Regions from separate parts of the Oceanobacillus sp. CF4.6 genome, predicted to be linked through region 1. Evidence: predicted binding sites of a transcription regulator. Region 1 holds the regulator's gene; each other region holds the start of a gene.

Evidence for each region. The regulator Rex, encoded in region 1, represses fermentation and respiration genes when NADH is low (regulators of the CRP and FNR family bind a similar motif). The targets are predictions, from matches to a motif close to TTGTGAAATATTTCACAA.
Region 2: the regulator Rex is predicted to act here: its motif matches at 1,866-1,883, upstream of cydD (thiol reductant ABC exporter subunit CydD).
Region 3: the regulator Rex is predicted to act here: its motif matches at 3,063-3,080, upstream of ACHABU_RS12905 (cytochrome ubiquinol oxidase subunit I).
Region 4: the regulator Rex is predicted to act here: its motif matches at 2,888-2,905, upstream of qoxA (cytochrome aa3 quinol oxidase subunit II).

Annotation. Positions count from the first base shown of each region.
Region 1 covers NZ_JBIMEX010000004.1:235,146-241,320, forward strand. Annotated here, with positions in the region: gene groL (chaperonin GroEL) at 1-1,507, opposite strand, end outside; gene groES (co-chaperone GroES) at 1,576-1,860, opposite strand; gene ACHABU_RS09290 (lysostaphin resistance A-like protein) at 2,114-2,818, shown strand; gene ACHABU_RS09295 (YdiK family protein) at 2,822-3,019, shown strand; gene ACHABU_RS09300 (hypothetical protein) at 3,049-4,038, opposite strand; gene ACHABU_RS09305 (redox-sensing transcriptional repressor Rex) at 4,134-4,766, opposite strand; gene ACHABU_RS09310 (ABC-F family ATP-binding cassette domain-containing protein) at 4,921-6,175, shown strand, end outside.
Region 2 covers NZ_JBIMEX010000008.1:8,335-14,509, reverse strand. Annotated here, with positions in the region: gene cydC (thiol reductant ABC exporter subunit CydC) at 1-111, opposite strand, end outside; gene cydD (thiol reductant ABC exporter subunit CydD) at 108-1,838, opposite strand; gene ACHABU_RS12880 (L-lactate dehydrogenase) at 2,697-3,671, shown strand; gene ACHABU_RS12875 (hypothetical protein) at 3,722-4,117, opposite strand; gene ACHABU_RS12870 (ribonuclease H-like YkuK family protein) at 4,273-4,800, shown strand; gene ACHABU_RS12865 (Crp/Fnr family transcriptional regulator) at 4,956-5,672, opposite strand; gene ACHABU_RS12860 (heavy-metal-associated domain-containing protein) at 6,103-6,175, opposite strand, start outside.
Region 3 covers NZ_JBIMEX010000008.1:15,658-21,832, reverse strand. Annotated here, with positions in the region: gene ACHABU_RS12920 (glutamate-5-semialdehyde dehydrogenase) at 1-277, opposite strand, end outside; gene proB (glutamate 5-kinase) at 277-1,392, opposite strand; gene ACHABU_RS12910 (NRDE family protein) at 2,139-2,909, shown strand; gene ACHABU_RS12905 (cytochrome ubiquinol oxidase subunit I) at 3,160-4,500, shown strand; gene ACHABU_RS12900 (cytochrome d ubiquinol oxidase subunit II) at 4,497-5,522, shown strand; gene cydS (cytochrome bd oxidase small subunit CydS) at 5,528-5,638, shown strand; gene cydC (thiol reductant ABC exporter subunit CydC) at 5,713-6,175, opposite strand, start outside.
Region 4 covers NZ_JBIMEX010000001.1:513,626-519,800, forward strand. Annotated here, with positions in the region: gene ACHABU_RS02740 (exonuclease SbcCD subunit D) at 1-772, opposite strand, end outside; gene ACHABU_RS02745 (EAL-associated domain-containing protein) at 947-2,164, opposite strand; gene ACHABU_RS02750 (CHRD domain-containing protein) at 2,356-2,769, shown strand; gene qoxA (cytochrome aa3 quinol oxidase subunit II) at 3,013-3,948, shown strand; gene qoxB (cytochrome aa3 quinol oxidase subunit I) at 4,004-5,953, shown strand; gene qoxC (cytochrome aa3 quinol oxidase subunit III) at 5,950-6,175, shown strand, end outside.

The sequences.
Region 1 (6,175 bases):
TTTGTAGTGCAGAACGTGTTACTTTGGTTGGGTCAACGATACCTGCTTCAACCATGTTTACCCATTCGTTAGTTGCTGCGTTGTATCCTATACCAACTTTTTCACTTTTTAGGCGCTCAACGATGATAGATCCTTCTAGACCAGCATTTTGTGCAATTTGACGTACTGGTTCTTCAATTGCACGAAGAACGATTTTCACACCAGTTGCTTCGTCACCTACTAGTTTTAGTTCGTTTACTTTGTTGTAAACGTTGATTAGCGCTGTACCACCACCGGATACGAAGCCTTCTTCTACTGCCGCACGAGTAGAGTTCAATGCATCCTCGATACGTAGTTTGCGTTCTTTCAATTCTGTTTCTGTTGCAGCTCCAACTTTAACTACTGCTACACCACCAGATAATTTAGCAAGACGCTCTTGTAATTTTTCTTTATCGAATTCAGAAGTTGTTTCTTCTGCTTGTGCACGAATTTGTGCAACACGTCCGCTTATTGCTTCAGGGCTTCCAGCACCTTCAACGACAGTCGTGTTTTCTTTTGTTACAACAACTTTAGAAGCACGGCCTAATTGTTCGATTGTTGCAGACTTAAGATCAAATCCAAGATCCTCAGTGATAACCTCTGCACCAGTTAAGATAGCGATGTCTTCAAGCATTGCTTTACGACGGTCACCGAATCCTGGAGCTTTAACAGCTACCGCATTGAATGTTCCACGAAGTTTGTTTACAACTAATGTTGCAAGTGCTTCGCCTTCCACATCTTCAGCAATTAATAGAAGTGGTTTACCTTGTTGTACGACTTGCTCAAGTACTGGTAATACTTCTTGGATGTTACCGATTTTCTTGTCTGTAATTAAGATATATGGATCTTCTAAAACTGCTTCCATTTTATCTTGATCCGTAACCATGTATGGAGAAGAGTATCCACGATCAAATTGCATCCCTTCAACAACTTCTAATTCTGTGTTGAAGCCTTTAGATTCCTCAATTGTTATAACACCATCATTACCAACACGTTCCATCGCTTCAGCAATTAGGCTACCAACTTCATCATCAGATGCAGAGATAGATGCAATTTGTGCGATAGACTCTTTGTTTTGAACTGGTTGTGAAATTGCTTTTAACTCTTCAACAGCAGTTGCAACGGCCTTTTCAATACCACGGCGAATACCGACAGGGTTTGCACCAGCTGTAACGTTTTTCAAACCTTCATGGATCATTGCTTGTGCAAGTACAGTTGCTGTAGTAGTACCATCACCAGCTACATCGTTTGTTTTCGATGCAACTTCAGATACAAGTTGTGCTCCCATATTTTCAAAAGCATCTTCAAGCTCGATTTCTTTAGCAATCGTTACACCATCATTTGTAATTAGTGGTGAACCGAATTTTTTATCTAAAACAACGTTACGCCCTTTTGGTCCTAAAGTTACTTTGACAGCGTTTGCTAATGTATCAACACCGCGAAGCATCGAACCACGTGCATCTTCACTAAATTTTATATCTTTAGCCATAAGAAAATTCCTCCTTTGATAAAATCATGATTAATTTATTTAAATAAGTAGTTAATTTTATGTTTTTATTAGCTAACTACAGCTAAAATGTCATTTTCACGAAGAATTAAGTATTCTGCACCTTGGTGTTTTACTTCGGTACCAGCAAATTTAGAGAAAATAATAACGTCACCTTCAGAAACTTCAAGTGCTACTTTTTCTCCATTTTCAGTTACTCGACCAGTTCCTACTGCAACAACGCGACCTTCTTGCGGCTTTTCCTGTGCCGAATCTGGAAGTACGATTCCGCTTGCAGTTGTTTCTTCTTGTTCAACAAGTTCGATAACAACACGATCTCCTAGTGGTTTAATCATGTAGAATGCCTCCTTAATTCCATATCAATTTTTAGTTTATTAGCACTCTAATACATTGAGTGCTAACTCCTACTCATATAATAATTAATCCATCCGAAAAATGCAAGCAAAGTATGTTTTATTTTTCCATATTTTTAATAATATAAATAAAGAAGATGATTTTAAAGTAAGACATACGATTATAATTCATCATCCAAGTTATGTTAGAATGGGTGATATGTAAATGTAGAAAGTAATTAAAGGAGACATTCATTTGGCTAGAAGATACTGGTACGTAATTCTCACTTATATTATTGTTCAATTTTCAGGCATCCTCGGAGCCCCTTTGCTTTTAAACTTATTTCCGATTTCTGCTTTTGATGCTGTTGTTTATTGGACCATCTTTAGCTTTATTGCTGGTCTTGTAGTAATCCTGTTTATAATGAAACCAGATATGCAAATGCAAAGTGCCCGAAATGCTGCCACTACAGGTACCGTCATTCTTTGGTCTGTGCTTGGTATATTTATGGCTTTATTCGCTCAAGGTATTGCAGCTACAATTGAAATGGAAGTGCTTGGTATAGATCCAGGTTCAGCGAACACGCAACAGATTATGGATATTACCCGTGCCGCTCCATTATTTATGCTAATCCCAGCAATTATTGCACCAATACTGGAAGAATTAATTTTTCGTAAAATCATATTCGGTACTTTTTATAAACGAATGAATTTCTTTTTTGCCGGGCTGCTTTCCGCACTTATCTTCGGATTCATCCATGGTGAACCGCAACACATCTTAATTTATGCTTCGATGGGCTTTGTATTCGCATTTCTATATGTAAAAACGAAGCGGATTCTAGTGCCAATTATCGTTCACGCTGGAATGAATACGATGGTTGTTCTTGCACAGTATTCACTGACTCCAGAGGAAATTCAACATCAACTGGACCAATTACAAACAATTTTCATTGGAGGATAATTAATGGGTAAATCATTATTAATCAAAGCATTCATATACACGCTGATGGGTACGACATTTATTTACATTGCAATTCAAAGTAAAGGGGAAACGCTTTGGAATCCGGTTACGCTTATCTTCGCTGCAGTTGCAGCCATGGATTTCTGGGTAGTCTTTAAACTGCTGACACAATATTTTAAGTCCAAAAATAAAAAGGAGTAGAATGATAATATTCTGCTCCTTTTACTTATTCACTGTATATCTTTTAGCATATCGATCCACGCTTTTTTGTTATCTATCTTTTTTTCCAATGTCGTATACCGTAAAGCAAACAAGTCATTTTCTTTTATGAATACCCTCACAACCTCTTCCTGATCGAACAGTACCTCATCATCAGTTAAAGCGAATTCAATTATCCCTTCCTCTGATGATTGTTCTAATCTGTTGAATTCTAAGCTACCTGTACTCACTTCGGTAAGATTGTTCTCCATTTCAGAAAGGAAATTTTCTATGCCTATGTGATGATTTCCATCTTGATAATAATGAATGGTTAATAATTCCGTTAAATTACTGAAGTCCTCATTAGATGGCAGATACTCTGCAATCGCTTCGCCTTCTGCTTCCTGATAGTTCCCGAGCGTCCACCCACCATCATCAAATGGAGTTTTCAGATTGGTAATGTAATCCGTATATTCCCCTTCCATCGTTACTTCTTCAGATAAGACATCTTCATCAAGTGTAATTACTTCTTCGACTTCTGTCTGATAGATTTTCCAATTCCCATTTTCATTTTTTAATACATGTATCCCTGAAGTTTTATTGTTTTGAAATTCGGATCCTTCCATCTTTATCGTTGTCTGGGTAAAAGAAACCCTTGCCTCTTCTTCCGTCTTTTCTTCTACAGAAAGACCGGAAAGCTCCATATCCAATTGATAAGGAGATAATTGTTTCATTGTATCTACAGTTTGATCATATACAGGTGACTCACTATGTACCGTATTCTTATATTCATTTTGGTTTCCATTTGTAAGTGCATTTACATTATTCTCAATCACTGTAAATAATACCTCGTCTTCAGGGAGATTTTCCTGCAAATCTTCTTCCGTATCTTCCTCCATCTCTGCACGAACGGATTTATCAGACGATTCTTGTATACTTTCATCTTCTGAACATGCTGAAAAGACGAATGAAATAAAAATAAATAAAATAGTGGATATACCAAAGCGCCCCAATTTCTTCATAAAAAATTCTCCCATCTTTCATTAGATAATTAGATATACTCCAATTTGCAAAAAAATAAAGCCATCGAAATAATTACATTTCAATAGCATTATTATTATTTATCAAGTGAATAGTGTTTCAGAAAATATACGAGTGCCTGCAATTCGACAGCCAGATCAATATGATGTACGCGAATCCTTTTAGGGACGGTTATCCTCGCAGGTGTAAAGTTAAGGATTCCAGTTATCCCCTTTTCTACCAGTTTATTGGCAATTGAATCCGCTTCAATAGCTGGTATGGTTAAGATAGCAACTTTAATATGATTCAATTTTTCATCGAGATCGTCGACATGATAAACGGGTATCCCACCAATATCGGTACCTACTTTTTCACGGTCAGCATCGAATGCCATTGTAATGCGGATGTTATTATTTTTCATGAAATTATAATTTAGGAATGCTGTACCAAGGTTACCTACACCAATTAAAGCCACTTCTGTAACTTCGTTTTGGTCCAATGTACTTCTAAAAAAACCTAGTAAGTACTCGACATTGTAACCATAACCCTTTTTGCCTAGTGCACCGAAATAAGAGAAGTCTCTTCTAATTGTAGCAGAATCAACTTTTACTGCTTCACTTAATTCTTTGGATGAAACTCTTTTTTTACCTTGCTGATTTAAGTTATTCAGAAAACGATAGTATAGTGGCAAGCGCTTTGCAGTAGCTTGTGGAATTTTATTTTGGTCCATTAAACGTTCCTCTTTTCGATCCTATAGTAAATGATATAAACGTATCCTATTCCATTTTAACAGAAATCCAGAAAGAAGTCGTGATATTTTTCACAACCTGAGTTGCTTACTTAATTAACTATAAGATACACTATGAAGGATGGGGTGAATATTTATGATATTAATGCAATTAAACGGCCTTTCAAAATCCTTCGGTGCTGAAGAAATTTTATCAAATATTAAACTAGAAATAAAAGATAATGATCGTGTCGCCATTGTAGGAAGAAACGGTGCCGGGAAATCGACATTGCTAAAGATTATGGCTGGTGAATTATCCTATGATGAGGGAGATTTCTTTAAACCTAAAGACCTTACATTCGGCTATCTCTCCCAGCATATGACACTGGAGTCAGGTAAAACCATTTGGGATGAAATGATGGAGGTATTCTCGCATCTAAGGCTTCAGGAAAGCAAGCTTCATTCGTTGGAAAAGGACATGGAAAATGCTTCTAATTTAGCGGGGGAAGACTATGAAAAGTTACTTCAGGATTATGATAAACTTCAGCTGGCTTATCAAACTGGCGGAGGGTACACGTATGAATCAGACATAAAGACTGTTCTGACAGGGTTGAATTTCTTTGATTATGATTTCAATACACCAATCATGGAGCTAAGCGGTGGCCAAAAGACACGACTGGCATTGGGGAAACTCTTACTGCAAAAACCGCAACTGTTGATTTTGGATGAGCCAACGAACCACCTGGATATCGATACGCTTTCCTGGCTGGAAAATTATTTAGTTAACTATCCTGGTGCCATTGTCATCGTTTCGCATGATCGCTATTTTCTAGACAAGACGGTTTCCATTGTTTATGAAATTGCACGGCACAAAACGAGTAAATATCATGGAAGCTATAGTAAGTATTTGGAGAAAAAGGCTTTAAATTACGAACAGGAATTAAAGGAATTTGAAAAGCAGCAAACAGAAATAAAGAAATTGGAGGACTTCGTACAACGAAATATTGTCCGAGCTTCTACTACAAAAAGAGCGCAAAGCCGGAGAAAGCAGCTCGAAAAAATGGATCGACTTGACCGTCCACCTGGAGATGAATCTTCGGCATCCTTTTCCTTTCAGATTGAAAAAAGAAGCGGAAATGACGTTTTAAATATAGATCAACTGCGTCTAAGTTATGAAAATGAACAGGAACCTATTTTCTCCGATATTAAATTACATGTAAATCGTGGCGAACGCATCGCACTCGTAGGTCCAAATGGAGTTGGTAAGACAACTTTATTAAAAGCTATATTAGGTAACCTAAAGTCTGATCGTGGGTCGATCCAAATCGGCACCAATGTCCAAATTGGTTATTATGATCAGGAACAAGCAGAGCTTGACTCATCAAAAAGCCTTCTACAGGAATTATGGGATG
Region 2 (6,175 bases), on a different contig from region 1:
TGAAAAAAGACCGACAGCAGTAATTCCGGCAATAAATCCACAGATAATGGAAAGAACAATATCCTTTTTTTCCTTCAGCAAAACGAGAATTACAGACTTTAAACCTTTCATTGCGCTTCCCCTCCCTGCTGTACAGTTACCATATTTCGATACATTTCATCTAACTCTAACAGATCTGTATGTGTACCGAATGCGCGTAGTTCTCCGTTATCCAGCAACAGAATTTTATCTGCACTCTTAACCGTGTGTAGTCTGTGAGCTACGGTAATAACTGTTGAATTTTCTCCAAGCTCTTTGATAGATGATTGGAGAATTTGCTCTGTTTGCAAATCCAATCCGGTAGTTGGCTCATCAAAAAGAATGATAGAGGGACGTTTTAAAAAGGCTCTTGCAATAGCAATCCGCTGTTTTTCACCACCAGAGATTCCTCTTCCAGCTTCTCCAATTGGTGTATCATACCCTTTTTCAAGTGTATCGATTAGCTTATTTATTCCTGCCTTCTCAGCTGCTTTGGTTATTTCTTCACGTGTCGTTTCCGCTATGGAACCAATTGCGATGTTATCCGCAATGGTTCCTGAAAAAAGATATGGATCCTGGGAAATATAACTTAGGCTATCAAACCAGGATTTTTCACTTATGAGCTCTCTTTTTTCTCCATTGATCCTCATCTCACCTTCTTTTAGTGAAACAAGACCTGCTATCATATTTAGAAGTGTCGATTTTCCTGCACCAGTTTTGCCTATAATTGCAACCTGTTCATAAGGACGAATGACCGTACTGATATTTTCAACAGCAAACCCGTTCGATTCATAGCTAAACCCAGCGCCAGCCAGTTCAATGGACGGTGGTTGATTCGTTGGAATAGACGCTTCTCCCCATTCAACTGCCTGTTCCTGTTCAGATAACTCATTTTCCAATTTCTTCGCAGCTCCCATGCTCGTTCTTCCAGTATGAAAGGCACTACCTAAATCCTTCAATTTGGTATAAAACTCCGGAGCAAGTATGAGCATTAAGAAACCGGTATAAAATGTAATATCCTGAAAAATAATCATGCGCACCGCAACTTCCAGTGCCACAAGACCAATACTTAGCATGGATATAAATTCAAGTGCTAACGAATTTGAGAATGCTACCTTCAGTACCTCCATTGTTGCATCACGGAAATCCAAACTGCTTTTTCGAATTTTATCTCTTTGCTGCTCGGCACGTCCGAACAATTTAAGTGTCGTTAACCCTTGTAATGTATCAAGAAATGTCCCTGAAAATGCAGCCATTTTATCAAATTGTTCTTCCGATTTATCTTTCGTTTTAAATCCAATGACCATCATAAAGATTGGGATAAATGGTGCCGTAACCAGAATAATGACACCTGTTGTCCAGTGTTCCATGAAAATGACAATAAGAAGCATGATTGGGATGATAGATGACTGGATAACTTGCGGAAGATAGCTGCTATAATAACTGTCGATTTCATCCACCGTATCCATCATTACGCTCACCTTTTGTCCGGATTGCCCATGCAATGATGCTTGCCTAGGGTTATTCGAAAATTTATTTAAAAGGGACTGTCTTAATTTCCCCTTCACGATCGAAGCCATCTTAATCCCTGTTCTCCCACTCAAATATGTGAAAAAGGTTCTAGTTAAAAGAACTGCCACTAGTCCTACTAATAGTGGTATAATTTCAGAAAAGGAATTACCCTTCAAAAATATACGATCAACAATCATAACAAACAGATAACCTTGTCCAATTATCGCAAAACCTGATATTATAGCTAAAATGATCAGAAGGACCAATTTATTTTTCTGCTCCATCGTCATTTCTTTAAGCTTGTTCATTGTTATGCCTCCTATATGCAATCAGGTTAGTGAACACCTTCACATAAGTATACATGATTTGACTCATCGTAGTAAATTCTACTACCCTGAGTTAACACAAATGTCGATTTTATTATCACTCAACTTTCGCAGAATGAAATGGATACATTATGAGGAGGAATCGTGATACACTGCTCCGGTTGACTTTGGATAACTGTTTGTCCTAAGCATTCCGGATTTTTATTAATTTAGTTACTTTTCTTACTTCAGAGTTTCTATAAATTTCGAAGTGACTGCTAGTTTTCTATCAGTATGCAGAAACTTCGGCGACCGCTATGGGAAATACACTGCGCTTTCCACGGGCGGCTGGTGAGCCCCTTCATGCTGACGCATTTCAGTGTCTCACCTATGCCTCTCTTCCCGTTGGAGTCTCCGTGTATTTCCCATAGCTAGTTAAGGTTGCTAACAATTACTATACTTGCGGGTGCTAAAATAACATCATACAACTTCACCAGTCCGGGATTGCTCTGGGCGGTGACTCCTACGGGAACAGCACGTGTCCGAAGACCCCGCAGAGCGATTTTCTCGAGGAGGCTGAGGCCGTGCCCGTGGAAAGCATCCGCCCAGAGCAATCCCGGACGGTAGCAAGAGCACATTTCTCCTGAAAATGATTTCTAACATGATAGAAGTTACGTCGCAGTTTATCTCAATAGCGAAGATTATAAATCAACAGACATTAAAATATCCATATTTCACCAAGTTTAGCAAGGTGATTAGTAGAGACATTCTAAATTTCCCACAGTTATCATTATACGTGAAATTTTATTAGGTTTAGGGCAATATAACTAAAGGTATTTTAAACGTATGGAGGTCATTATCATGATAGACAATAATGTACGTATCAGTAGGGTAGCTTTAATCGGAACAGGATTTGTTGGATCTAGTTATGCATTTGCTTTAATGAATCAAGGGATCGTGAATGATTTAGTAATGATCGATTTGAATGAGGATAAAGCAAAAGGAGATGTAATTGATTTAAATCATGGAAAAGGGTTTGCGCCAAGTCCCATGAACATTCGTTTTGGTACATACGAAGATTGTAAAAATGTAGACTTAGTTGTAATTTGTGCTGGTGCCAATCAGAAACCTGGGGAAACCAGACTTGATTTGGTAGAAAAGAACTTGAAAATTTTCAAAAGCATTGTAGATCAAGTTATGGATAGTGGCTTTGATGGCATATTCCTTGTAGCAACCAATCCTGTCGATGTTCTTACGTATGCTACATGGAAATTCAGTGGTCTGCCAAAAGAACGCGTTATCGGATCAGGTACAATATTGGATACAGCAAGATTTCGTTATTCATTAGGTGAATACTTTAAAGTGGCACCGAATAATGTGCATGCCTATATTGTCGGAGAACATGGAGACAGCGAACTACCTGTGTATAGCTCTGCCAGTATAGGAACGACACCAATCCGAAAACTTATTAGCAGGAATGATAAATACAAGCTGGAAGATCTTGATGAAATTTTTGTGAATGTTAGGGACGCTGCCTACTCCATTATCCAAAGTAAAGGTGCAACTTATTACGGAATTGCTATGGGACTTGCTAGGATTACAAAGGCAATATTTTCAAACGAGAACTCCATTCTGACAATATCGGCTCATTTGGATGGCAGCTATGGGGAAGACCATGTCTATATTGGTGTACCTGCAATTATTAACCGAAATGGAATTCGAGAGATTGTAGAAATCGACCTTGATCAGGATGAGAAATACAAATTCAGCAACAGTGTCAACGTATTAAAGGATATCCTGGCACCATATTTTGAAGAATGTAAACCAAAAAGCTAATCCTATACAAACAAAAAACGAGCTCAAAACGCTCGTTTTTTTTGTTACTACTACCTTCTTCTATTTTTATTAAACTTTACAAAGAGATAAATAACCAATGCAATAACTGCGTAGACAAAAAACATGACCATAAAGCCCCATAGTCCCATTACTGCATCAGCAAATTCCATATTCCCTCTATTCGTTATGGCCTGCTGAAGCTCTATCGCAAACACAATTACAATCATGATGGTAAACGTATAAATGAATGAAAAAATAGTTGTACTCCATCTCATATTTTCTAGAAGTTTGAAAAAGAAATAAACGACGAAAAAAGTACCCATTCCGATTACACCAATGACCCAAAAATGCAGTTCTTTATCCGACATGGTTAAGCCAAGCATATCTACTAAAATATCATGTATTTGATTGACGATTTCTGCTAGTATAATAACTATTTCTTTCACCTGAAACCTCCAACTTATTTATTCTCCAGACTAACTTTTCACTCAGCATGGTAATTTACATTAATTTAGGAATTTTTTAAACATGTATTACTTATAATTATAGTATAGGCTTCAGAAAATTAATAACTCCAATCGTAGTAGGAGGCTATCAATTTATGACTAAGTTAAACGATGATTTTCAAAATTTGAGCAGAAAGAATATGTCATTCAGTCAGGTGTTTCAGTATATCAAACAATTTATGGAAAAAGAACCAAACGGTTGCTATAAGCTGATGTTTGGTACCGATTCGCAAGTCCACCCTGACTATACAAGATTTATAACCGGTATTGTTATTCATTGTAAAACGAAGGGTGCCTGGGCTTGTATTCGAAAAGTAATGGTACCAAGGAAGATGATTAATCTTCATGAGAGAATCTCCTTAGAAACTACATTAACAGAAGAAGTAGTTTCTATGTTCAGCGACGAAAAGATAGAACAATTAATTGACATTATTTTACCAAATATATATAAAGGTGCATCCTTCTCGATTGAAGGTCATATTGACATTGGATCTGGAAGCAGAAACAAAACAAAAATCTTTGTCGATGAAATGGTATTGCGAATGGAAATTTTAGGGATCGAACCAAAAATCAAGCCGGATTCTTTTGTCGCGAGTTCTTACGCGAATCATTTCACAAAATAACTGGAATTACATACATGTGCTTGAAAAAGAAACAAACGCCCGGATGTGTACTTTAGGGCGTGGAAGAAGTCATACAAGGATATCCGGTAGAGGAAAATGTAGTAAATTGATTAGATTGAAATTTGTTTTCGATTTACTATAAGAATGCCAAGGTGTCACACTAGGAGCAGACCATCTAAATCAAAAACTTCAATCCTTTTATGTGACTTCTGCTTAATTAGTCCTTGTTCCTCAAGATCTGCCAATTTGCGGCTAACGGTTTCAGGTGTAGTTCCTAAATAAGAAGCTAAATCTTTTTTACTCATCGGCAATATAAATTCGTCCGTTTGTGCTTCGTTATCCACACACTCAGCTAAAAAAAGTGCTATTCTAGTCTCTACTTTTTCAGTCGCAAAGCGTGTCGTTTGTGTTTCTGACTGGTCCAGTCTCTTAGAGAATTCCGTGAGAATTTTAAAGGAAATGGAGGGATATTTTAAAAGCAGCATTTGTAAATCGGATCGTTTAATCTTACAAATACTTGTATCCATGATCGCTTCTGCATATGATTCGTGCGTGGATTCATTGAATAGCGCATATTCTCCCGTATATTCTCCTATATTTAATATTCGCACCAGTTGTTCTTTTCCAGATTCTGCTAATCGATAGATTCTCACTTTCCCTTTATTCACAATATATAAGGAATCCGATTGTTCACCTGCATGGTAAATAATTTCACCCTTTTTAAATGAAACAGATTGTGCTGTTGTCATTATCTCATTCATTTGGTCGTTTTCGAGATGATTAAAAATCGGTACCAATGAAACACATGATTGATGCGCATCATTGGTATGATGAATGCAGTGTGTCGAAGAATGCAGTTCATCTTTACTCAATTGTTTCACTCCTTCACCTATATTACTAGTTGGATTTGTTGTTATATTTTTTTTTGATGTGTATATCTATCGTAGAATTTAATCCCTTTAATGTAAAGGATTTACTCTGTGGCCTAACTTCGTTGCAACCAATTCAGCTGTATGTTGATTATCCCCTGTCAGCATTACGATTTTTTTAATGTCTTTATATCCGTAACTTCCGGTTTCCCTTTTGTTAATGTACCTGTTTTATCAAAAATAAGTGTATCCACTTTGGAGAAATTATCCATCACTTCTCCACTTTCTCCTCTCCATTATTGTTTTCTTTATGTCTTCATTGTAGTGCTATTCTTGATTAAAAAAATTGACCAAAATCAATTACGGCATAAAAAAAGAAAAGCATATGAAAATTCTTTTTGAATTTCAGATGCCTTTCTCTTAAAAATCTATATTAAGAAACTTTTGTTGATTTCACTGGATAACCTAATTTACTAATTGTCTCTTCTATTTTGCTTGCTTCAATT
Region 3 (6,175 bases), on a different contig from region 1:
CGATGGGGTCTTTAAGTTCGGTAACCTGAGTTATAGCATCCGCAATTCCCTTCATTCTTTCTGAGTTTAACATAATCCGGTCCAATACGGACTGTGACAAACCCTTTGTTTTACCTGCTTCAATATCTTTCTTATTTTCACGAAGAATGAACTGCTGGTCGATGATTAATTGTTCTGCCATTAAACATAATGCTACATTTTTTTCTTCTGTTGTTACTCCTGTCATCAGATAACTTGCAGCTTTGGCAGCCTTACCCTTTTGGATTACTTCACGCATTATACATTCCTCCCCGTTTTTTTTGCTTTCACCCAACCATCACGATGAATAACCTCTATCGTTGGTAAATGGTCCTTTTCATTTCCCATTCGGTTCTCAGTCAATTTTTTCAAATCGTCGGATGAACAGCTAACCTGCCCTCTGCCAAGTAGTTCATCTAAGCCAAACACCTGTACAACATCTCCTCGTTGAAATGTTCCAATTACTTTAAAAACTCCTGGCGAAAGAAGACTGCTACCGTGATATAAAATAGCCTCCTCCGCACCTTGATCAACATATAATTTCCCCATCGATTCTGAATGAAGAGATATCCATTGCCTTCTTGTATTAATGGGAGAATTCGAATGACTAGCGATATATGTCCCATCCCCTTCTCCTTTTAAGGCGTCGAGGAGTTTATCCCTACCTTTTCCATGTCCGATAAAAACTGGTACGCCAAGTGATGTTGCTGTTTTGGCAGCCATCAGTTTTGATTTCATCCCGCCGGTACCCACTTTGGAACCGTTCGTATCCGCAACACCAATCATTTCATTTGTAATAGTATCTAGAAAATCATATTTTATAGCCGATGGATTCGTTCTTGGATTACCACTATATATCCCATTAATATCCGTTAAAATAATCAGTTGATCTGCGTGGATAAATCCACTAACTAAGGCTGACAGCATATCATTATCACCAAATGTCAACTCTTCAACTGACACGGTATCATTTTCGTTAATGATCGGTAAAATCCCTCTTTCCAAAAGCTCCATAATCGTTGCAAAAGCATTTCGATAGCGCTCCCGGTTGGAAAAATCACCTCTCGTTAAAAGTAACTGAGCGGATGTAATTTTGTAATTGTTAAATTTTTCAATGTATGTCTGGATTAACAGACTTTGTCCTACCGCCGCTGCTGCCTGTTTTCCTTTTAATGTAACTGGTCTAGAGGAATAACCAAGTCTTGCAAAGCCTGCCGCGACCGCACCTGATGATACGAGAATTACTTCATGGTTAGCATGTCGAAGCGCAGCCAATGCATGAATATGATCATCGAGTTTTTGCTGATCGATTTCACCCTTATCATTTGTTAAAGAACTGCTTCCAATTTTGACTACGATTCTCTGTTTACGCATCATGCATTACCCCTAATTCATTATTTATTAGAAAACCTTTGCATTCGCCAAGCCTTTAGCGAATGCCTTAGTTGCAAATAAAAAAAAGCCCAATCATCCTCAATTATAAGGACGAAAGAACTCTACTTCCGCGGTACCACCATTACTTGAATGTATGCACATTCCGCTTGAATCCATAACGCTGGAGAAGCGCCCGTGTATTGGCACGGGACTCTGCAGGCAGGTTCTGCGGATAGAATACGACAGGGTCTTCCAGCTGATAAACCCCGCTCTCTTTCATATCAATTGTCCGCATACTAATCCTTCATTAACGTTCATTATTGTTGCTATTATTATGTATAGTAAAAGAGATTATGTCAATAGGGAAATTATTAATTTAATGTAAATCATAAAAAAAAGACTGCTTAAAAAATTAAGTCAGCCTCTTTCTATGCGTTTAATAATTGTGGCGCAGGATCATGTGGTTCACATCACATGTAATACGTTATCCTTCCGTCTTACACAAATCAGCTCATCGCTTGTTAAGTATAGCATTATTTTGAACGGGAGACCAGGTCTTTTTTAGCAGGTAGGAAAGTATAAAACTTTCCTACCTGCATAAGTGCAACTAAGGTTGTCACCGAAAGGCTTGGTGACAACCAAGTTTTCTAAGAAAACTAGGTTTATCTCCAAGCTCTAATGATCAATATTTTTGATTATAAACTTCTCCTCCTTCTATAATAAGGTAGAAAGGAGAGATTTTAACGATGTGTTTAATTAATTTTCAACTTCATGATCATTCGAACTATAAATTAGTAATAGCAGCTAACCGAGATGAGTTTTACGAGCGTCCAACCGAACAGGCTCACTATTGGAAAGACAATCCTGAAATCCTGGCAGGTAGGGATTTATTGCTGATGGGGACATGGCTCGGAATTACGAAAAGTGGCCGCTTTGCCGCACTGACAAATTATCGGGATCCGAAAATGGAAGAAAAAAGGAAGTCATCACGTGGTGAAATCGTGACGGACTATCTGCAAAGCAACAAGACTTCCGAGGAATTTTTAAACGGATTAAGTAAAAACCGTGAAAATTATGCAGGGTTTAATGTTATTGTCGGAGATGCTGATCAGCTATTTTATTATAATAATATTCAAGACAAATATTCCAGAATCAGTCATGGCACGCATGCGCTGAGTAATCATTTTCTTAATACTCCATGGCCAAAGGTAACAAAAGGACGAAGTATGTTAAACGATTATCTCCAACAAAATCGGACGGTTCATATTGAAAATCTATTTGATATTGTATCGAATGCCGAAGAAGTAGACGATACAGATTTACCGGAAACTGGCGTAGGTATGGAATTGGAAAGAAAGCTGTCTCCTCTATTCATTCGAACACCTGATTACGGAACACGCTCTTCTACGGTTGTATTAATCGATCATAACAATCATGTCACTTTTGCGGAACGAACTTATGAAAAGGGAGTTTTTCTAACTGAGAATCATTACACATTCGATATTAAAAAAGGGTAACACGGTAACTCTTAGGTTAATTTAAACGTAGGTATATTCGATTTGCATTATCACTTGAATTCAATATATTTGTTCACAAGATATTCATTTCGATGTTGAAAAGTTGCCATAAATAAATTACATTTCCGTCAGTTATAAGGTTATAATAAAACTATGTGCATTATTTAACAAACTGTTAATAATGATTATAAAAAAACGCTTATTTATGCTCAGACAGTATACTTGCGTACTTAAAGAGGAGGATTTCACATTGTTATTTGATGATCCAGTATACGCTAGCAGATTACTAACCCTCCTAACCTTATCCTTTCACATTATCTATGCAACAATCGGGGTTGGGGTACCACTAATGATTATGATCGCACAATGGATTGGAATCAAAAAGAATGATAATCATTATATTTTGATGGCAAGAAGATGGGCGAAAGGTTTTGTTGTGACAGTTGCCGTTGGTGTTGTAACAGGTACGATTATTGGACTACAGCTTTCTTTACTGTGGCCTAGATTTATGGAACTTGCCGGTAACATTATTGCACTACCTTTATTTATGGAAGTATTTGCTTTCTTCTTTGAAGCAATTTTCTTAGGGATTTATTTGTACACGTGGGATCGATTTGAAAATCCTAAAAAACATTTCCTATTGTTAATCCCTGTTGCCCTCGGAGCGGGTATGTCAGCTTTCTTTATTACGATCGTAAATTCGTTTATGAATTCACCAGGTGGATTTGATATTATAAATGGGCAACTGATGAATGCAAACCCATTGGCAGCAATGTTCACTGCATCCATGCCTACAAAGGTATCGCATGTTTTAGCTACAGCTTATATGACAGTAGCATTTATGCTCGCAGCGATTGCAGCTTTCAAGTTAATTAAAGGATCCAATCATGAATATCACAAAAAAGCGTTGTATATGACAATGAAAGTTGGTCTTGTATTCGCAATAGCTACTGCATTAATTGGGGATCTCTCCGGTAAATACTTAGCAGAATACCAACCAGAAAAACTGGCTGCTGCTGAATGGCATTTTGAAACAGAAGAAGGCGCACCATTGCTCATGTATGGCGTATTGGACGATAAACAAGAAGTTAAGTATGCAATTCAGGTTCCGTTTGCATTAAGTATGCTTGCTCACGGAAATCCTACATCTGAGGTTATCGGGTTGAATGAATTCCCTGTCGAAGAACAACCTCCATTGGTCATACATTATTTCTTTGACACCATGGTTACGATTGGCGGATTTATGATTTTCCTATCCCTTGTTTACTGGATTGGCATTAAACGATCTTGGCCATTTGTTAAGGCAAATTGGTACCGTTGGCTAATAGTGCTCGGTGGACCATTATCCTTCCTTGCAATTGAAGCAGGATGGTGGATGGCTGAAGTTGGTCGACAACCTTGGATATTAAGAGGGATTATGACGGTCGATCAAGCAGCAACAACGAGTGAATATGTCGGACATATGTTTATCCTGTTTGCAGGTCTTTACCTTGTTCTTGGAATTGGGACAGTTGTCGTGCTCAGGCGAATTTTCAAAAATGATCCCGTAGAGAAAGAGCTCGAAAAAATGCAAGGTGGTGATCCATCATGAGTTTAGAGATTCTTGGTATGTCCGTACTTTGGTTATTCCTGTTTGGATATGTTATTGTCGGGTCCATTGATTATGGCGCAGGTTTCTTTAATGCCCACAGCATCATCACAGGCAAACAGCATATTCTATCAAAAATAATTCAACGTTATCTTTCCCCTGTTTGGGAAGTGACAAATGTATTCTTTGTCTTCTTTTTCGTAGGAATTGTCGGGTTCTTTCCACAAACAGCATACTATTTCGGAACAATACTACTCATTCCGGGAAGTATTGGTTTGATATTGCTTGCAATTCGAGGTTCCTACTATGCTTTTGAATCGTATGGAACTAGCGGTCACAGAGGATATGCATTTATGTATGGAGCTTCAGGCTTATTGATTCCAGCTTCTTTATCCATTGTGCTGACTATTTCAGAAGGCGGTTTTGTATCCATAATTGACGGAAACCCGGTACTGGATTATGCAGCCTTATTCACGAGTCCATTAACATGGTCCATTGTTGTTCTTAGTATTGGAGCTGTACTTTATATCTCGGCTGTATTCCTTACTTGGTACGCAAATAAAACCGGTGATGTTAAAGCTACGGATCTCATGCGAAAATATGCAATCGGTTGGTCGATACCATTAATCATTGCAGCTAGTGGAATTATCTATGAATTGAGTTCTCATAATGAAGAACACTTTTCCAGGATTATGGATCTTTGGTGGATGTTCGCCTTATCATTCGTATTATGGATTGGAACCGTTTGGCTTCTATGGAAACGGGAAAATTATGGACTGGCGTTCGGCTTTCTTGTAGGGCAATTCGCTTTGGCATTTTTCGCATATGGAATATCACATTATCCATATTTACTTTATCCACATCTGACCATATATGAAGGATTCACCAATACAGCAATGGCAATCTCACTTGTCGTCGTATTTATTCTGGGAATGGCTCTCTTGCTCCCATCATTATATTTATTAATGAAACTGTTTCTTTTTGATAAGAACTATGTACAAGGTAATAAAAATAAGGAGGAGTGATCCAGATGTTTAACGATTTTCTAATTTTTGTTGCTCCCTTTCTCATTATTATCGTCGCAATCGCACTCGCATTTTTGGTAGCTGGAAAAGATGAAATAGTTACTAAGAAAGATTAACGGAATGCTTAAAAGGCAGTCTAAAGGTGGTATACCTTAGACTGCCTTTTTCTTATGGGTATAGACGAAATTATTTACTCCCCTAGAAATACGCTCTTTTCAATCTCTTTCATCTGTTGGAAGTAGCCTTTTTGATTCATCAATTCATCATAAGTTCCGGATTCAATAATTGTTCCCTGTTCCATTACGATAATTTGATCCATTTTCTCTAAACCTGTAAGTCGGTGACTAATAAGAATAACGGTATCATCTTTCGCAACTTCAAAAAGACGCTCGTACAGTTTAGACTCTGTTAATACATCAATCGATGAGGTCGGTTCATCCAGTAACCAGAAAGGGGCTTTTCGTGCCATAACTCTGGCTATCGCTAATCGTTGCTTCTCTCCACCCGAAAGATTCTCCCCTTTTTCCAGCACTTGATCATCGAGATCCAATTGGCCGAGCTCTACGTTTCGGAGGATTTCCTTCATTTCGACATCACTCAAGCCGTCCTTTGCAAGTTCAAGATTTTCTCTAATTGTTCCATAGAAAAAATGA
Region 4 (6,175 bases), on a different contig from region 1:
CATCCATTTCCACAATATGGAATCCCTTTTTATGATGTTCTTCAGAGATGGAATATTTTAAAATAGAACCAGAGTAACGCACTTTTTCATTCTGTACATGATGCGCCTGATGCAAGTGTCCCAATGCCGTATAGTGGAAAGGCATATAATGATGTGCATCGACATATTCTGCTCCGCCGATGGAGAGTGGTCGCTCAGAATCACTCGTATTCTCTTCCTCTTCACCAAAAGGAGTCACAAAAGCATGTCCAACTGCAACGTGTCTGCTATTTGGATCCATGGATTTACTGATATTCTCTACAATTTTTTTCGTTGCATCATTATGGGAACGGATCTCTTCATCATCCAAAACATTGCGCACCATACTTGGATCACAATATGGAATAAGATGAAAATGAACTTCCCCATGCTCATCATGCAAGATTACCGGTTTCATGTCTCCCGTAAAGTTTCCGACAATATGAAAACCGTTATTTCTCATAATGCTGCTCCCAAAGTTTAATCTGCTCGGGCTATCATGGTTACCTGCTACCGCAATAACAGGAGTTTTTAATTTTAATACAATTGTTTCCAAAACCTCATCCAGAAGATGGACGGCCTCGATGGGCGGAACTGCACGGTCATACAAATCACCTGCAATGATAACAGCATCCGGTTGTTCTTCTTCTACCGCTTGAATAAATTGCTGAAGAACATAGCGCTGCTCCTCCGTCATATAGACTCCTTGCACAAGTTTCCCTAAATGCCAATCCGCTGTGTGGAAAAATTTCATAAACTTCTCCCCTTTTTTTAGTTTTATATTTTTATAGTAATCTTTTTTGTTCGTATAGTATTAGTTTATCATGATGAGGATTGTTGTGGGCTTCTTAAAATGTGGATGTTGGTGGAAGCTTTGAAGAGAGACTCCAAAGCTTTCCAAAAACGTTCTAAGTCGGTGTGTTTAAAATTAAAGCAGGCCTTCCTGGTCATACAGATACGCGTACGGAACATCTAGAAAAACATATAATTCATCTGTGATTGGATAAGAGTATGTTCTAATCAGTTCGTCCTTTTCGATATCTGTATATAAATCAGAAAGTAATCCTCTCTTCTCCACGTTCATTCGCATAATATTTTCAAAGAAATAAGGACGCCAGCTCCAGTTTTTATTTCTTCCTTCCTGCAGTAGTTCCCATTCCCCATCTGTATTTTTTTCTGCATTCGAGGACAATTGAATCCCTTCTTCATTACAAATATACACCCGAAAAGCAAGCTCGTTGCAGGCACTTCCAACACTTAGAATGGTATCATCGTACGCGTTATCCGGATTAATTGTCATTAGCGTTGTTTTAAACTTTTGGTTAAGCTGTTCCATTAGTTTTAGTTGCGCTTTGACCTTTCTTCGTTCAAAACTCACGAATTGATGGAAGTTTGTTCGAATGAGTTCCTGACAGCAATCTGCTTCAATGAATGCTGCTTGAGGTTCTTTCAGGTAACGGCCCTGATAATATTGTCCTCCACTCCTCCATGCATAGTTAAACTGATTATACGAGGAGATCCCTTTGAATAATAAAGCAGCTCCTATTTTCCGGGATAGCATGGAAAGGGACTGATGTACATCACGATATAAATGTGGCAATAAATCATCTTTCAAAAATCCCGTATCTACTTTAACGATATTTGGCTGAATGATAGCCAATCTGTCAAGACTTCCATTTGGTTGTTCCATATGGAGGGAAATTCGAATGCCAAGTGTTTTCATGTATTTTATTAAATTACGAAGGGTATCTAGTTGTTCGATTAGGTATGTATCCTTTATTTCAATCACAATCTGATGCAGATCCAAGCCTTTTTCTCCATTGGAATGCAATATGGACAATAATGATTCACCATTGTCTTTAATTAATAGATCAGCGTCATAATAAATAGTCAGATGTATAGGTTGTTCTTCGTTCATCAGTCGATCAATCGCTTGTTGGTGGATATAATTATTCACCTCAAGACGGAATTCATCAGGGATCGACGAGTCATCAAAAAACCAATCCATCCGTTCCATACTGCCACCTTCTTCCTGAAAGAACGCAATCACTTCATAGCCAACAACCATTTGACTATCCGCACTAATGACAGGTTTATAATGGGGAATAACGCGATCCAGATTCAACATAATTTCTAACGGGTCCATACAATCACCTCCACACCCAATTATATCATAAGAGATGTCTGTACCATTCCGAAATACTGTAAAGGAAACGATGTTATAGAGAGTTAGTTCATATAGTCAATAGCCATTTTTTTACGATTTTCCATTTGTAGAGATAGCAATACAAGCAGATTGTCCTCCCAAAAATAAACTATATGAAAAGGAGGATAAACATGTATAACGATTATTTTTTTATTTCCCACTTATCTGGATCACAGGAAGTACCACCTGTTCGCACAGACGCTGATGGTTTGGCATTGTTTCATGTGAGTAACGATCAAAAGAAGATTATCTATCGGTTAGCTGTTCATGATTTAAGGAACATGACAGAAGCACATATCCATTTAGGACAAAGAAATATAAATGGCCCTATCGTCGCTTTTCTATTTGGTCCAATTGATCATGGTAGCAGTACAAATAATAAAATAATAGAAGGAGTCATAACTGCAAAAGATCTTGTAGGCCCATTAATGGGAAAGTCATTATCAAATTTAGTTGATCTTATGAGTGCTGGTAAAACATATGTGAACGTCCATACCACTCCATTTCCTGATGGTGAAATCCGAGGCAAAATCAAGCAACAGTAAAGGAGTGCGAGTCAGGGAGTGCCTGTCACTCCCCGAATTTTGTCGAATGGACAAGCCTCTCTAAAATTCCAATAATTAACACCCCCATTCATAAAATATACAAATCTTCATGAACATTTTGTGAAGGAATTCTCATGATATTGAAATTAATTTTTTTCGATACTATTATGTAAAATGTTATGTTTTTTGAGCATTTCTGTAATTATCACTAAAAAATATAGTTTAAGAGAAAGGGGTATATAGATGAAGTTTAAATGGGCATTATTAACATTTATGATCACTATAGCCACCGTGTTAACAGGTTGTGAACCTTTACTCGTTTTAGATCCTAAAGGGCCACAGGCTGAAACCACAGCCAATGTGATCTGGATTTCGATTATCTCAATGGCAATCATTGTTATCGTCGTCATTACACTTTTAATCATCGTTCTTGTGAAATACAGAGCATCCAAACAGCCGGATGATTATGAGCCTCCTCACATTGAAGGAAATCCAATTGTTGAGGGAATTATCGTTGGAATTCCAATTTTGATTGTTGCCTTCCTATCTGTTGTATCTGTTATGTCGACCTATGAAGTAGAGTCCACACCAGTCGGATACGAAGAACAGGAACCTATGGTCATTTATGCCTCTTCTTCCAACTGGAAATGGCATTTTAGTTATCCAGAACAAGATATCGAAACGGTTAACTACCTATTTATCCCAACCAACCAGGCAGTAGAGTTTAAACTCTATTCCCATGGCACAATTTCGAGCTTCTGGATACCACAACTTGCAGGACAAAAATACGCGATGGCAGATATGGTCAACACATTAAACGTTGTTGCTGAAGTTCCTGGTGATTATATGGGACGTAACGCCAACTTTAATGGAGAAGGTTTTGCAGAAAACACCTTCAATGTAACGGCCATGCCACATGAAGAATTTGATACATGGGTAGAGGAGATCCATGCAACTGCTGATCCTCTTACAGAAGAAGAATTTGAACAATTATTAGAGCCTGGCCATCTGGGGCAAATGACATTTACAGGGACACACTTAGATTTCGCACCTGCTCCTGAAGGTGAAAATAGTGAACATAACCACGGTTCCTCCACTGGTTCTGAAGATGAAAACACAGAACATGAAAAACATAACGACCAATCAAGCAGTGAAGAATCAGAACACAGTAACCACTAATTATTTTCACGATAAACAGACAAACTTCAAGACTCTCGAAAGGAGTTAAATAGATATGGACTTTTTTGATAGATTCGCCGTCCCCCATCCAAGCCCGCTGATTTATGGCGCAATGGTTACGATTGCTCTTGTGACTATCGCAATTATCGCAGGTGTCACTTATTTTAAAAAATGGGGCTACTTATGGAATGAATGGTTAACTACCACAGACCATAAACGAATCGGTATGATGTATATTATTTCTGCACTTCTTATGCTTTTCCGTGGTGGTGCAGATGCGGTCATGATGCGATTGCAAACTTCCGTACCTGAAAATGCGTTTCTGGACGCTCAGCATTATAATGAAGTATTTACCACGCATGGCGTTGTCATGATTTTCTTTATGGCGATGGCATTTGTTATTGGTTTGATGAACTACATTATTCCACTGCAAATTGGTGCAAGAGACGTTGCCTTTCCAAGATTAAATGCATTAAGTTTCTGGTTATACTTCGCAGGCGCAATGCTGTTTAACATTTCCTTTGTTGTCGGCGGTTCACCGGATGCAGGTTGGACCAATTATTACCCACTGGCTGGAACGGACTTCAGTCAATCCGTCGGTGTCAATTACTATAATTGGGCATTACAAATTTCTGGAATCGGTACATTGATGACCGGAATCAACTTTATCGTTACGATTATGAAAATGAGAGCACCTGGAATGACATTGATGAAAATGCCAATGTTCGTATGGTCTGCGCTCATTACTAATATCATTATCGTATTCGCGTTCCCTGTTCTCACAATCGCATTGTTAATGGGAACATTTGACCGCCAGTTCGGTACATTCTTCTTTGCAACGGAAAATGGTGGCATGGATATGATGTGGGCCAACTTATTCTGGATTTGGGGACATCCTGAAGTGTATATCTTGATACTACCGGCATTTGGTATTTATAGTCAGATCATCGCTACCTTCTCCAGTCGTAATCTATATGGTTACAAATCGATGGTGATATCCATGGTACTAATTTCACTTCTTTCCTTCTTAGTATGGGTACACCATTTCTTTACGATGGGTCAGGATGCCATGACCAACAGCATATTCTCCATTACAACGATGGCGATTGCTGTACCAACCGGGATAAAAATATTCAACTGGCTGCTTACAATGTGGAAAGGGAAAATTCGTTTTACGACACCGATGTTGTATTCCATCGCGTTTATTCCCCTATTCACCATTGGCGGCGTTACAGGAGTTATGCTTGCAATCGCAAGTGCCGACTACCAATATCATAATACGATGTTCTTGGTAGCCCACTTCCATAATGTAATTATACCTGGAGTTGTATTTGCGATGATTGCTGGCCTCATTTACTGGTGGCCAAAAATGTTCGGCTTTATGTTGAATGAAAAAATCGGTAAATCCGCATTTTGGTTTATTGTTGTCGGTTTCTGTTTATCTTTCTTCCCAATGTATATTACCGGGTTGGACGGTCAGGCTCGACGCATGTACACGTACTCAGAAGCAACTGGTTTCGGACCATTGAACATGCTTTCTTTCTTTGGAGCAGGTTTATTGGGAATCGGCTTTGTTATTATTGTATACAACATCTATTACAGTTTCAGGCATTCACCAAGAAATATTGGAGACGATCCATGGGATGCGCGTTCACTAGAATGGGCAACACATAACCCAGTACCAGAATATAACTTTGCGGTTGCTCCGGAAGTTGTGTCGTCTGAGGCTTTATGGGATGTCAAGAAACACGGCCATGTTTTATTCAAAGACAAGATTGAAAAAATTCATATGCCAAACAATACCGGATGGCCAATCATTATGTCTGGATTGTTCTTTGTATTTGGATTCTCATTTGTCTTCTTCATATGGCCAGCTGTAATCTTCTCCGGACTAGGAATACTTGGATGCATGGCATATCGCTCATTTGAAAAAGATGATGGACGTTATATTTCAACTGAAGAAATTAAAGAAACAGAAGATAAATTTGGAGGTGCTAACGAATGAAGATAGATTCCACACAGCCTCTTGAATACAGCACCGAACAAAATCGTCTGAATATATTAGGCTTTTGGATTTTCCTCGGGGCTGAGATTATGCTTTTTGCAACATTATTCACTTCCTACTTTATTTATGAAAATCGGATAGGAAGTGGCCCTAGTGGAGCTGAAATCTTTGAAATAACTCCCGTATTAATTGAAACACTATTGCTCTTAACGAGTAGTTTCA